DNA from 2 places in the Ruminococcus sp. RTP21198st1_G1_RTP21198_201120 genome. Region 2 is predicted to be linked to the other one. Evidence: predicted binding sites of a transcription regulator. Region 2 holds the regulator's gene; the other holds the start of a gene.
The links. Region 2 encodes HrcA, which represses chaperone genes, less so after heat shock. Its sites were predicted from a motif close to TGTTAGCACTCNNNNNNNNNGAGTGCTAACA; they were not measured.
Positions count from the first base shown of each region.

Region 1: a site for HrcA is predicted at 5,074-5,104, ahead of groES (co-chaperone GroES). Genes of this name have one in related genera too.

Region 1 covers NZ_JBCOMH010000013.1:12,719-20,339, reverse strand. The annotation lists gene AB5627_RS09475 (trypsin-like peptidase domain-containing protein) at 1-513, opposite strand, end outside; gene AB5627_RS09470 (cell wall metabolism sensor histidine kinase WalK) at 523-1,944, opposite strand; gene AB5627_RS09465 (response regulator transcription factor) at 1,937-2,641, opposite strand; gene groL (chaperonin GroEL) at 3,023-4,666, opposite strand; gene groES (co-chaperone GroES) at 4,710-4,982, opposite strand; gene xylA (xylose isomerase) at 5,910-7,235, shown strand; gene AB5627_RS09445 (cation:proton antiporter) at 7,341-7,621, opposite strand, start outside.
Region 2 covers NZ_JBCOMH010000010.1:52,523-60,143, reverse strand. The annotation lists gene dnaK (molecular chaperone DnaK) at 1-1,190, opposite strand, end outside; gene grpE (nucleotide exchange factor GrpE) at 1,254-1,826, opposite strand; gene hrcA (heat-inducible transcriptional repressor HrcA) at 1,849-2,877, opposite strand; gene AB5627_RS07970 (hypothetical protein) at 3,129-3,878, opposite strand; gene AB5627_RS07965 (hypothetical protein) at 3,908-4,732, opposite strand; gene sfsA (DNA/RNA nuclease SfsA) at 4,955-5,641, shown strand; gene spoIIP (stage II sporulation protein P) at 5,701-6,864, shown strand; gene AB5627_RS07950 (NlpC/P60 family protein) at 7,037-7,621, shown strand, end outside.

The sequences.
Region 1 (7,621 bases), on a different contig from region 2:
ATTTACAACATGAGCGTTTGTGACGATATATCCATCAGCAGACATTATAACACCGCTGCCCTGACCTGCCGCAACATATCCACCCGAATTTTTGTAAACCTCTATAGATACCACAGCAGGAGAAAACCCCTTTGCGATACCCTCGGCAGTGTATCTTCCGTCAGCCTGATAAAATTCATCATCAAGATTCGGCTTGTCAGCCACAGGAAGCGTAAAGCTTATCTTCTCGTCCCCTGTAACAAGATTTCTCACCCAGCCGCTTCCCCTTATAGAGGTTATTGATATGGCAATTCCGATACCTACAAAAAGCACCATAAAGCACAGCCTTGCAACTGCATGGCGCATACGCTCTCTGTAGCGGCTTCTTTTTTTTGCCGAATCAACAGCCGACCAAAAATCTTCGTCCACCTTATGAGCGGCTACCGCTCCCTCAGGCAGCTTGTAATGCCCGGTTTCTTGGGCTGTATCTTCATTTTCATCATGCAGACAAGGCTGCTCTTCAAACTGCTCCATATGAGCCTCCTAGTCGCCCTCCGCCTTGTTAGGCAGCGTAAACACAAATTCCGTATACTCGTTCTTAACGCTTCGTACCATTATCTTGCCCCCGTGGAGCTTTATGATAGAACGCACGATATTAAGTCCCAATCCAACGCCCGTCTTGTCAAGTCCTCTTGACTTATCGGTCTTATAAAATCTGTCGAACACCAGAGGAAGCTCGTCCTCAGACAGACCCTCACCGCTGTTTCTGATAGAAATGCTTGTCATGTTGCCCTCAGGCTCAAAGTGAAACTCTATATAACCGCCCTTGTCAACGAACTTTATGGCGTTCTCTATCAAGTTATACATGACCTGATGAACAAGGTCGTTATCAGCATAAAGGGTCACTCTGTCAACGTCAAGACCCCTTATCTCTATCTGCTTTTCCTCAAGCCTTGGCTCAAAAGTCACAAGGGTATCGACTATCGGCTCAAGCACAGAGAAATACTGCAAATTAGGTTTAAGCTCGCCTGCCTCGATCTTTGCAAGATTGAGCATACTTCTTACGAGCCTTGCAAGTCTGTGTACCTCAGAGGAAATTATCTTAAGATAATATCTCTCCTGCTCCTTTGGTATGGTGCCGTCAAGCAGACCGTCCACAAAACCGCCTATAGACGTCATAGGCGTTCTAAGCTCATGAGAAACGTTCGCAAGGAAGCTATTTCGCATGGTGTCATAGCTTTTCAGGCTGGCCGCCATATCGTTGAAAGCGTTGCTGAGCTGTTCAAGCTCCGAGGTAGAATAATCAGGCAGCGTGACGGAAAAATCTCCTGCTCCTATCTTCTTTGATACCTCCGCTATCTCTTTTATAGGCTCTGTAAGCTTCAGCGTCATGAAATATACCAGAAACATTACTATGACCAGAACTATTATAGCGGAAACTATAAATATTTCCATTATGTTGTAGGTATAGTCGTCCTGAGCCGCCTTTGAGCTGAATGCAAGCACATAATATTCAGGTCCATTCGCTTTGAACGACTTACCTATCACATGATATATAGCATCGAAAGCTCCTCCGAGATCCGAATAAACATACTCGCAATTGTCAGAAAAAGCTTCAAGCTCATGGACAGATATATTATGAGGGCTGCACACAGGATCCTTACTGGAGTTCACAAGCACTGCTCCCGTAGAGTCGCACAAGATAAAATCAGCGTTGCACGCCATTGAATACTGCATCATCTCATCTGTCACCGACTTTTTCCAGTCGGCAGGCTGAGCCAGCATTTCTTCCTGCGTATATAAAGCAAGAGCCTTGGTGTTTTTCTCCAACAGGCTCTTTTTTTCATCAATAAAATACCTTGAAGAAACCAGCAGTAATACCGTTCCTAAGCACACAAAGCTTATAAGTATTACTGCTGAACAAATTACAAAGTATTTAAAGAATATGCTTTTACGATTACTCATGCGGTGTTTCAGCAACTTCAAACTTGTATCCTACGCCCCATACAGTTTTAAGTGCCCACTTGTCAGAAACGCCCTCAAGCTTCTCACGCAGACGCTTAACGTGAACGTCGATAGTTCTCGAATCGCCGTAATATTCAAAGCCCCATACCTCATCAAGGAGCTGATCTCTTGTATAAACTCTGTTCGGATTTGAAGCAAGGTGGAACAGAAGCTCAAGCTCCTTCGGCGGTGTATCAAGCACCTGACCGTTTACTCTCAGCTCATATCTTGTCATATTAACTGAAAGCTTGTCATACTTGACTTCCTTTATCTCAGCTTCGCCTGATGACTGACCTACTCTTCTGTAAACAGCCTTTATTCTTGCGATAACTTCCTTTGTATCGAAAGGCTTTACGATATAGTCGTCAGCTCCAAGCTCCAGACCAAGCACCTTATCAAATGTTTCTACCTTTGCGGTTATCATGATGATAGGCACGTTGGACTTCTTTCTTATCTCACGGCATACCTGCCAGCCGTCTATACCAGGCAGCATAATGTCAAGCAGTATGATGTCAGGCTTAAGAGCGTTGAATTTTACCACTGCTTCCTCACCGTCATGTGCAAGTATTACTCCATAGCCCTCCTTTTCAAGGTAAAGCCTGAGCAGCTCGCAGATGTTCTTATCATCGTCTACTACCAATACTCGTCCAAGCGACATATTTCATCTTCCTTTCGTTTATTTACTTCTTTTCATGCCCATTATTTCAAATTTTCGCACTTCTGAAAATTTGAACAAAAGGCAATAATTATTCAAATTGATATAAGTATTATAACAAATTCACAAACCCATTGTGTGAATATTTATTTAATTTTTTATTAAATATCATAATTTGCTTCAATTTTAAGCGGACGTCTGCAACAATATGTATATATTTAATTTAATTAATCAATACTTTTGGATTTTACTTACAAAAGCATTGAGGATATTATTTGATTTTTGTAAACCATGTCATAAAATATTACCCATTCCATACAAACAGCCTCCGCAGGATAACTACGGAGGCTGTAAATTATATCAGATATTAGTCATGGGAGCTTATTAGTACATACCGCCCATTCCGCCTGCACCTGCTGCTGCGGCTGCCATAGCAGCGTCAGCCTGTGGGTCCTTCTTGTCTGCAACAAGGCTCTCTGTAGTGAGCACCATTGAAGCAACAGAAGCTGCGTTCTGGAGAGCTGAACGTGTAACCTTAGTAGGGTCAACGATACCTGCAGGTATCATGTCAACATACTCAGAAGTATAAGCGTTGAAGCCGTAGCCGACCTTTCTTGAACGGATTATCTTGTCTATGATAACGCTGCCCTCAAGACCTGCGTTCACTGCGATCTGTCTAACTGGTTCTTCAAGAGCCTTGTAAACGATCTGAGCGCCTGTCTTTTCGTCACCGCTGAGCTTGTCAACGAGCTTCTTAACTGCTGGCATAGCGTTGATAAGAGCTGTTCCGCCGCCTGCTACGATACCCTCTTCAACAGCTGCCTTTGTAGCTGCCAGAGCGTCCTCGATCCTCAGCTTCTTCTCTTTCATTTCTACCTCAGTTGCAGCACCGACCTTGATAACAGCTACGCCGCCTGAAAGCTTAGCAAGTCTTTCCTGAAGCTTTTCTCTGTCGAAATCAGAAGTTGTGTTCTCGATCTGTGACTTGATCTGACCAACTCTTGCCTTGATATCGTCGCTGTTGCCTGCGCCGTCAACAATGATAGTGTTCTCTTTCTGAACGACTACCTGTCTTGCTCTGCCCAGCTGCTCCATAGTTGTTTCGCTGAGTTCAAGACCAAGTTCAGATGAAATTACCTGACCGCCTGTGAGGATAGCGATATCCTGGAGCATTTCCTTTCTTCTGTCGCCAAAGCCAGGAGCCTTTACAGCTACACAAGTGAAAGTACCTCTCAGCTTGTTTACGATAAGAGTTGAAAGAGCCTCGCCCTCAACGTCCTCGGCAATGATAAGGAGCTTCTTGCCAGCCTTTACGATCTGCTCGAGAAGTGGAAGAATTTCCTGAATGTTAGAGATCTTCTTGTCTGTGATAAGAATGTAAGCGTCATCAAGGACAGCTTCCATTTTATCTGTATCTGTTACCATATAAGGTGCGATATATCCTCTGTCGAACTGCATACCCTCAACGACTTCGCTGTAAGTTTCAGCAGTCTTTGACTCCTCAAGAGTAATAACGCCGTCAGCAGTTACCTTTTCCATAGCCTCAGCGATAAGCTTACCAATGTTCTCATCAGCGGCAGAAACAGCACCTACTCTAGCTATCTCATCAGAGCCTTCTATCTTCTTTGAGTTAGCGACGATAGTTTCAACAGCAGTATCTACAGCCTGATCCATACCTTTCTTAAGTACCATTGGATTAGCACCTGCTGCGATATTCTTCATACCCTCTCTAACAAGAGCCTGAGCAAGCAATGTAGCTGTTGTTGTACCGTCACCGGCAGCGTCGTTAGTCTTAGTAGCGACTTCCTTTACAAGCTGTGCGCCCATGTTCTCGAATGGGTCGTCAAGCTCGATCTCCTTAGCTATAGTAACACCGTCGTTTGTGATAAGAGGAGCACCGTACTTCTTATCAAGAACTACATTTCTGCCCTTAGGTCCCAGTGTTATCTTAACAGTGTTTGCGAGCTTGTCGATACCGCTCTGCAAAGCTTTTCTTGCGTCTTCGCCAAAAATTATATCCTTAGCCATTGTAAATTACCTCCGTTTATATACTATTTAAAATGCAGTGAAATTAGTCAACAACTGCGAGAATGTCGTCCATTTTAACGATAATGAACTCTTCACCGTCCAGCTTAACATTAGTACCGCTGTACTTAGAGATAAGCACCTTGTCACCCTTATTAACGCCCATAGTAACGTCCTTTTTACCAGGGCCTACAGCTATTACCTCTGCGACCTCAGGCTTTTCCTTAGCTGAGCCTGTGAGAATGATACCGCTCTTTGTGGTTTCCTCAGCCTCTGTCATCTTAACTACAACTCTGTCCTGCAATGGTTTGATCGCCATGATAAGTTCCTCCTTTTATGATACCTTTTAATATGCTAAATTAGGATCCTTCGTGGTCGTACCTATGTTTTCAGCACTCTCACGATCGGATTGTTAGCACTCAGTCTTTCTGAGTGCTAATTATATTTTAGCACCTTTTTCGCAAAATTCAAGTCATTTAAGGTCATTTATGTGATTTTTGTAGGGTTGCACAATATCTATTAAGTCGCAAAATGATTTTGAGAGCATATTGTACAATTCATTGTGGAGTATTGCAGATCTTAAATCAGATTTTCGGGTAGGAATAAATGTATTCAATGGAGGTATGCGTATCAACAGTATCCATAATTGTAGGGGACGATGGGCAAGTTTTTCGGTTGCCAAACCGTGTTGTAATTGTGGGCTTGTTCCTTCGACGGGCGAACGGTGTTCGCCCCTACAGATTTGTTGCCGTGGGGTTCGTGTTTCAGCCGTTTATATTCTATTTTCAAGCTTCAAACAAGGTGCAGGAAGTGCTTTTCTGTGCGATCAGAACCTCTCATCGTGTTCACCTAACTCACGTTGACAAAATGTTTCCTCATACACTGCTACCTTGCAGGATATTCGATTTGGGATAATACCCTTATACTTATCCCGAAAAAGGGGTGCTTTGTTGCATAAAAAATGCAACAATTGCAGAAATGTTGCCAAATTAAAAGATAAATCATTTGTTTGCACAAGTTTAGTTGTCAGAATTTGTGCAGTTATTACACAAAATTATTACAGAAATATTGATGAAAGTACGAGAAAAAATAGTGTGTCTATGCAGTTATCCCACAATTTTAATATATATCAATATATGCAATTTTGATAAAAAACAGTTGACAAACGGGTGCGATTTGGTGTATTATTGTATTGTAATCGTTTAATCGTTAAGATCAAACAATAATATATTCGGAGGTCAAAATTATGGCAGAGTATTTTAAGGATATTCCAAAGATCAAGTATGAGGGTGTAAACTCAACTAATCCCCTCTCTTTTAAGTACTATAACCCAGATGAGGTTGTAATGGGCAAGACTATGAGAGAACAGCTCAAGTTCGCTCTTTCATGGTGGCACACAATGGGCGGCGACGGCACTGATATGTTCGGCTGCGGCACTACTGACAAGACTTGGGGCGAGGCTGCTCCTGAGGCAAGAGCTAAGAAGAAGGTCGATGTTGCTTTCGAGATAATGGACAAGCTTTCTATCGACTATTTCTGCTTCCATGACCGTGACCTTTCTCCTGAGTACGGTGATCTCGGCACAACTAACGCAAAGCTTGCTGAGGTAGTTGACTACATAGCTGAAAAAATGACTGCTGACCCTACTAAGAAGCTTCTTTGGGGTACTGCTAAGTGCTTCGATCACCCAAGATATATGCATGGTGCAGGCACATCACCTTCTGCTGATGTTTTCGCTTATGCGGCTGCTCAGATCAAGAACGCTGTTGACGCTACTATCAAGCTTGGCGGTAAGGGCTACGTTTTCTGGGGCGGAAGAGAAGGATATGAGACTCTTCTGAACACAAACATGGGTCTGGAGCTTGACAACATGGCAAGACTTATGAAGATGACAGTTGATTACGCTCGTTCAAAGGGCTACACTGGTGATTTCTACATCGAGCCAAAGCCAAAGGAGCCTACAAAGCATCAGTATGATTTCGATACAGCTACAGTTCTTGGATTCCTGAGAAAATATGGTCTTGACAAGGACTTCAAAATGAACATCGAGGCTAACCACGCTACACTTGCCCAGCACACTTTCCAGCATGAGCTGAGAGTTGCAAGAGATAACGGTGTATTCGGTTCTATCGACGCTAACCAGGGCGACCCACTGCTCGGTTGGGATACAGACCAGTTCCCTACAAACGCTTATGACGCTACACTTTGTATGTACGAAGTTCTCAAGGCAGGCGGCTTCACAAACGGCGGTCTGAACTTTGACGCTAAGGCAAGAAGAGGCTCATACACAATGGAAGACATTTTCCTGAGCTACATTGCAGGTATGGACACATTTGCACTTGGTCTTAAGGCTGCTGCAAAGATCATTGAGGACGGCAGACTTGACAAGTTCGTTGATGACAGATATGCAAGCTGGACAACAGGCATTGGTGCAGACATCATTGCAGGTAAGGCTGACATGGAGAGCCTTGAGAAGTATGCAGTTGAGAAGGGCGAAGTTACTGACTCACTTTCTAGCGGCAGACAGGAATATCTGGAGAGCGTACTCAATCAGATCATGTTCAATCTTTAAGCAGGGGCGTGCCCCTGCACCCATATCCGCTATCATTCGTGGTAGCGGATTTTTTTGTACAAAAAAAGAGCGGAGTTTTTTGCTCCGCTCTTTGCTTTTTTTTCATTACTTTTCTTTTCTTGAGAGTTCCTGCAGCTCCTGTTCATACTGTGAGAAGCCCTCAACAGACTTCATAAGCTCGTCCTCAACGTGTTCTTCATGATTATCCTTAAACACAAACTTCAGGAATACCGGTGTGATTATCGTTGTTGCAACCACCATGATGATGATAGGTGCGAAAACTTCGTCGCCCATAAGTCCAAGCTTCTGTCCTTTAGCCGCTACTATAAGTGCGACCTCGCCTCGTGAGATCATACCCATTGCTATCTGCAAGCTTTCCTGATTTG
Region 2 (7,621 bases):
ATCTGTGACTTCTTTGTAGGTATAGTTGTGTTTCTCTCGATGATCTTTGTGCAGATACCGCCCATTGTTTCAAGACCAAGTGACAGTGGAGTTACATCGAGGAGGAGCAGACCGTCCTTAACGTCGCCTGCGAGAACGCCGCCCTGATATGCAGCGCCAAGTGCTACGCACTCATCTGGGTTGATGCCCTTGAATGGCTCTTTGCCAAGGAATTTCTTAACAGCTTCCTGAACGGCTGGTATTCTTGAAGAACCGCCGACCATAAGGACTTTCTGAAGCTCGTTAGCTGACAGACCTGAGTCTGAAAGTGCCTGACGAACTGGTCCCATTGTTGACTCAACAAGGTCTGCTGTCATTTCGTTGAACTTAGCCTGTGTAAGTGTCATTTCAAGATGCTTTGGACCTGTAGCGTCTGCTGTGATGAATGGGAGAGAGATAGTTGATGAAGCAGTAGAAGAAAGCTCTATCTTAGCCTTTTCAGCAGCTTCCTTGAGTCTCTGCATTGCCATTTTATCACCTGAGAGGTCAACGCCCTCAGTCTTCTTGAACTCTGCAATCATCCAGTCGATAATTCTCTGGTCGAAGTCGTCGCCGCCCAGGTGGTTGTTACCTGCTGTAGCAAGAACTTCTGTAACACCGTCGCCCATTTCGATGATAGATACATCGAATGTACCGCCGCCCAGGTCGTAAACCATGACCTTCTGATCCTCTTCCTTATCAATACCGTAAGAAAGTGCAGCGGCTGTTGGCTCATTGATGATTCTCTTAACTGTCAGACCTGCGATCTGACCTGCGTCCTTAGTAGCCTGTCTTTGTGCGTCTGTGAAGTAAGCAGGAACTGTGATAACAGCCTCTGTTACCTTTTCGCCCAGATAAGCCTCAGCGTCAGCCTTCAGCTTCTGAAGTATCATAGCTGAAATTTCCTGTGGAGTGTAATCCTTGCCGCCCATGTGAGCCTTGTAGTCAGAGCCCATATGTCTCTTGATAGAAATTACAGTGTTGTCATAGTTTGTAACAGCCTGTCTTTTTGCTACCTGACCGATAAGTCTGTCGCCGTTCTTTGAAACGCCAACTACTGACGGAGTTGTTCTTGCACCCTCGCTGTTAGGGATAACAACGGCTTCGCCGCCCTCCATAACTGCTACACAAGAGTTTGTTGTACCTAAATCTATACCGATGATTTTGCTCATAAGATCAAGTCCTTTCAAAATTTACTTAATTTATATCAAGACCTTAAGTCCCGATGTCTTTGTTTATGGGTTTGCTACTATTACCATTGCGTGTCTTATTACCTTGCCGCCTATGGTGTAGCCGTTTTGAAGCACCTGCGCCACAATATTTTCACCCAGGTCAGGGTCGTCAACTGTGCTGACCGCCGTTGCAACGTTCGGGTCAAATTCCTTGCCCGCAAGCTCCATGACCTCAACGTTGAGTTTTTTCAGAGCGTCGCTGAACTGATTGAAGATCATTTCAACACCCTGTTTATAAACTGCGTCCTGAGTTTCTGTGCCTAACGCTCTTTCAAAGTTATCAAACACCGGCAGGAAGCCGTTTATCACATTTCCCTTTGCTGTGTCTGTAAGCTCCAGTCTTTCCTTTGCGCTTCTTTTTCTGAAGTTATCATATTCAGCCATAAGTCTGAGATACTTGTCATTTGCTTCGGCAAGCTCTTTTTTCAGCTTTTCTGTTTCGCTCTCCTCCGCCTTTTTCTCTGTATCCTCAGTGGCATTTTCTGCGGTATCCGCCGCTTCTTTCACTTCTTCGCTTTCAGCAGAGGTGTTTTCCTCTTTTTCAAGCTCGGTGTCCTTTTCAGTTTCCTTACTCAATTTACGCCGCCTGCCTTTCTTTTTATTCGTTTTCGTCATCTTCTTTGTTTTGCTCTTGTGGCTTTTCGGATATCATTTCCGATATCTTTCCTGTGAAATACTCGAGATATGGGATAAACTTCGCATAGTCGAGCCTCATAGGACCTATAAGCCCCAGCGCACCTGCTGTTTTGCCGTCCTTTGAGAACGGAGCTGTTATAATAGAGGAGTTGTGGATAACAAACCCGTCACGCTCAGGGGAGAACATAACGTGAAGCCCTGAGAACGTTTCGTCAATAAATCCTTTAAGCTCCTTCTGATTATCGAGAAAGCTTATTATCTCATTTTGGTTGAAGTCCTTGCAGGTGAGAAGATTACTCTGACCTTTGATAGACACGCTGCTCATTTCCTTTGTCATCTTCATTATCTCGGAAACAAGCGGTGAAAGGGTCATCATGTACGTTCCCATTGCTTCTGTGAGCTTTTCAAGATAAGCGTCCGAAAGACTGTCGATAGGCACGCCGTTGAGATTTTCCTTTACGAAGTTATCAAAAAACTCAAGCTGATCCTGACTGAGGTCGAACTCCAATCGGCAAACCTTATTCTTAATAGAGCCGTTGGACGTTATCATCAAAATAACGTACATTCTCTTTCCTGTAGGTATTACCTCTACCTTTGAGATAAGCGAGAACTTTGGCGTTGCGTTTGCGACCACCGCCGCACATTTCGTAAGATCCGCCAATGCCATTGAAGCCTTGTTCACAAGGTCTTCCTCTGTGACATATTCCTGCGGTATCATTGAATCCAGCATCTTCTTTTCATTTGCTGTAAGCTGGTTTTGTTCCATGAGCTGGTCAACATAAAGCCTGTAGCCTTTATATGTTGGTATTCTGCCTGCGGAGGTGTGTGGCTGTTCGAGATAGCCTTGCTTCTCAAGCTCTGCCATTTCATTTCTTATGGTCGCTGAGGACGCTTTGACGTGAGCCATTATCGCCTTTGAGCCTACAGGCTCGCCAGTTACGATATATTCATTGACTACCGCTGAAAGTATTTTCAGCTTGCGGTCGTCCATTTGCTCACCACCCGTTCTTCTTGTTAGCACTTATTGTATTTAAGTGTTAGCACTCTTTCTTCTCGAGTGCTAAGTATAGTTTATACCCTTTTGACGATTTTGTCAAGGGGTTTAAGACTATTTTTCTCACAAATTTTAAAAATATTTGAATTTCTTTTCCGTCATATTGCACAACACTTTGCTGAAAATGCAAAAAAGCGGGCAGACCGCAGTGGTCTGTCCGCCCGATGTTGGAAAAAGATCAGATAAAATTATTCTTTTGTATAAGCAGAAAGATCAGGAACAGTAAGCAGGCTGTCGTCTGCTTCGCCTATGGAATCTACAGTGAAGTAAACTGCGCTTGATTCGTCAGCACCCTCTGGGAGCAGAACTACCTGCTTAAGGTCATATGTAGCGCCGTCAAAGCCGTAAACTATCTGACCCTCACCGCCTGAAACACTGCTGTCGAGGTTATAATACTCGTGAACAACGTTTGTTGTTGTGTCAATATATGCGTGGTCAAAATCGAGTGTCGCACCGAAAAGTATGTCGGCTGACTTCCACTGATTTCCGTCGTCGTCCTCGATACTGTAGGTGGTCGTGCCTTCTGAAACGTTGTAAAGCTTTCCGTCGCCAGGGCAAACTGTGTATGACTTCATGCCCTGAACTGTGAGTGCCTGATAAGCCTTGCCGTCCTTTATGCAGATAGTATACTTTGTGCCGTTGTTTGACATCTGACCTGTAAGGTTCGCAAGATAGTTGCCCTCATACTTGTCTTTCATCTGCTCGAAAGCTCTGAAATCACCGTCAACGTCATAATCTGTTGTGCCTGCGTTTGCGGAAGTGCTGTCAGCTGTGCTTTCGTCTGCTGTGCTTTCAGCAGGAGCGGCAGACTCTGCGGCAGCCGTTGTTGTAGTAGTTGTTTCAGCCTTTGAAGAGCTTGCAGTATCGTTCCCAGTGCAGCCTGCCATTGCTGTACACATTGCCAAAGCTGCAATAATAGTTACCATTTTCTTGTTCATAATATTTTGCCTCCGAAAAATGACAAGAATCACTCGGCTGACTCAGCGCCTGACTCAACATCGAGTTCAGCGTCATAAGGGATATCTTCAGTGTCCTTATCGAAAGACTGTTCTGTCCAACTGTCAAAATCGTCAGGGAGCTTGACTTCAACGTTTTCAGTTGTGAATGAGTTTATTGTAACAGTAGTCGTTGAGCCGTCAGAGATAGTTTCTATCTTAACAATATCCTTTGTGTCAGCATTGAAGTAATACTTGAATGTTGTTGTGAAAGAATAATCGTCAGAATCGCTTGTGTCGAGAGTTACGCCTGATTCAAGCTCCATATCAGGATCTTCTGTGCTTTCAAAAGTTTCGCAGATAAGACCGTCGTCAGTTGTTTCAGAGCTTATGAACTTGTAGCTGTCGTTAATGCCGTAGCCTATCTCGCTCTTGAAGTCGTCGATAGATTCTTCCATATCAACAGTGTAATACGTTTTTGACTCGCTGTCAAGTGTGTACATAACTCCGTCGATATTATAGATGTCCATATCCACGCCCATAAAGTTCATTTTCATGTGCATATTGCCGCCTGCTATCTCAACAACAGCTGATGAATTGTCATATTCGCTTGCCACTGTCATGTCGATAGCAAGGCTCTCGCCCTGTATCTTCTTTGTATACTGCGCTGTGAGAGTATCCTCGAGATCTGTGGCTGTGCCTGCTTCTGAAGCAGTTGACTCGTCAGCGGCTGCGCTTGTTTCTGCCTTTGATGTGCTGTCTGCTTTTGATGAGCTTGAAGAACTGCTGTCAGAACAGCCTGCCATTACTGCGCATGACATTATAAGTGAAACGAGAAGTGCAGTTATTTTTTTCATTATAAATACCTCTTTCTAAAATTTTAATAAATTATTATTGTTATATAACCTATACTCAAAACTATAACATATTTCACAAATAACGTCAATAGATTTTGTGAAATATTTTTCTCTTTTCGTATCGAACCACAAATCAGCAAAGCTAAGAATGAATGATTTAGGTATTTATAATCAAACATATTTGTGGTATAATGTGAATAGTAAGAATAAAAGGAGCGAATTATGAGATACGATAATATACATAAAGGCAAATTTCTATCAAGACCGAACAGGTTTATCGCCAACGTTGAGATAGACGGCAAAGCCGAGGTCTGCCATGTGAAAAATACGGGCAGATGCAAAGAACTTTTGATCGAGGGGTGTACTGTTTGGCTTGAACATTCAGACAGTGCATCGAGAAAGACCGCTTTTGACCTTGTTGCAGTGGAAAAAGGTGACAGACTTATAAACATGGACAGCCAAGCCCCGAATAAGGCGGTAGGGGAGTGGCTGAGAGAAAAAATGCCTTTTGGCGAGGGCTTCTCGGTCTATCCCGAAAAGAAATACGGCAATTCACGCTTTGATTTTTACTTAGAGTCGCAGGATAGGAAGATCTTCATGGAAGTCAAGGGCTGTACGCTGGAGAAAGACGGCGTTGTGCTTTTCCCTGACGCTCCTACCCTCCGTGGGGTGAAGCATATAGAGGAGCTTTCTCACTGCCTCGATGAGGGGTATGAGTCTTATATAATGATACTCGTTCAGATGAGCGATGTGAAATATTTCACTCCAAATTATGACACTCACCCTGAGTTTGGAGAGGCTTTGGAGAAAGCTTCCCGAAAGGGCGTGAAGATACTATGCTATGACTGCAACGTGACCCATGACTCTATGACAGTGGGCAAGCCTGTTAAGGTGAAGCTGGGCAGGTAATATGACGGCTCGTCCTGCATATACATTATAATACTAAGATGTATATGGGAGTGACAGCATTGGATATAAAGAAAGTCTGCCTGCGTTGTGTTGCAGTTATAATTGTGGCGTTCGTTATGCCCACGGGGATATGGCTTTATGCAAGATCTGCAAGCAGGTTTGGCAGGGTGGCGGCTGTGGCGGCAGGGGTGGCTATGGGAGAATACAAGCCTTATTTTTCCGCTGATGATGATAGCAAAGCAACTGCGCAGACCGCATATCCAAGTAAACTTGAAGCGGCGGTGGTGTCAAAGCACAGTATATGGGATATGGATATGGCGCCACAGGAGAAGCAAACGCCCTCTGTAAGCGCAGAAGTGCCAAGTCCTTTGCCTGCTCAGGACGTGACGGACAAGATACCATATCCTGCAAGCATGGAGGGAAATGACGGTGTTATAGAAAAATACACCTACGGCAGATATGACGGCGAGCAGTATTTCGACCTTGACGGCGGCGGTCAGGTGAGGAACTGCACTGACCTTTCAAATGATGAGCTTTATGAGGAAAGCTCAAAGCCATATGATTTTCAAATAGACGGAAATTCCTCTGAGCCGCAGATACTTATTTATCACACCCACGCCACGGAAAGCTTTGAGCCCACAGACAAAGACCACTATGACAGCTCCTTTTCCTGTAAGACCACCGACCCTGAAATGAATATGCTGTCGGTAGGGGACAAGATATGCGAACAGCTTGACAAAGCAGGCGTTGCGTATATCCACGATACACTTGTGCATGATTATCCCAGCTATGACGGCTCTTACGATTCAAGCCGAATGGCGGTAAAGCAGATATTGGAGGAGTACCCCTCTATAAAGGTATGTCTTGACGTTCACCGTGACGGCATAGAACGTGAGGACGGCACAAGGCTCGCACCTGTGACGGAGATAGAGGGCAGGGAAGCGGCTCAGCTTATGATAATATCAGGGTGTGATGACGGCACTATGGGTATGCCTGACTATATGAAGAATTTTCACTTTGCCTGTGCCTTGCAGTCGGCTTTGGAGAGCGATTGGCAGGGGCTTACACGGCCTATTCTGTTTGACTATCGCCACTATAATCAGGACTTGACCACCGGCTCGCTTCTTATAGAGGTGGGAAGTCACGGCAATTCTATCACTCAGGCACAGTATACAGGCGAGCTTATAGGAAAGACCTTGGGTGAGATGTTCGGAGGAGAATAGGTGCAATAACGCACAAAATATGTGTGGCGAATTGTCTTAAAATGCCGAAAATACGGCTTTTAGCGGCTGGTTTCTTGACAAGAACGGGGTTTTGCGTTATAATGAAAAGGACTACATAAACGTTACAGCGTGAGAAATATATAATACGCTCATATTTTGGAGAACTGATATTATGAAAAATTTTTACCCCATGAAAAGAATAGCCGCAGGCTGTATGGCTCTGTGCATAGCTTTTGCCGCCTTTGGTTTTTCTGACGGAAGCGTAAGTGATATCGCTTTGGCGGATAACGATACATACAGCAGTCAGCTTGAAGAGCTAAAAAAGCAACAGCAGGAGCTTGATAAGCAGATAGCTGACGCTGACAAAAAGCTTGCCGACGAGCAGGACAACCTTGAGGCTATAAAGAAAAAATATAAGTCCATACAGAAAAAGATAGCAAATTCAGAGAAATATTCCTCTGAGCTTGAAGATCAAATGGCAGAGCTTGACGGCAAACAGCTTGACACTCAGCACAGCCTTGACTTGCAGGAAACTGCAATAAACGAGGGCAAGGACGATTTTATGGAGCGTATTCGTGCAATGTATGTTGCAGGAGGAGCAGATTCGTACACGAACGTGCTGATAAATTCATCTGATTTTTATGACATTCTTATGAGGATAGAGCTTGTGACGAGAGTTGCAAAGCACGATAATGACGAGCTTAACGAGCTTTTGGATCAGTATAAAAAGCTTGAAAAGACCAAGGCGGAGCTTGAT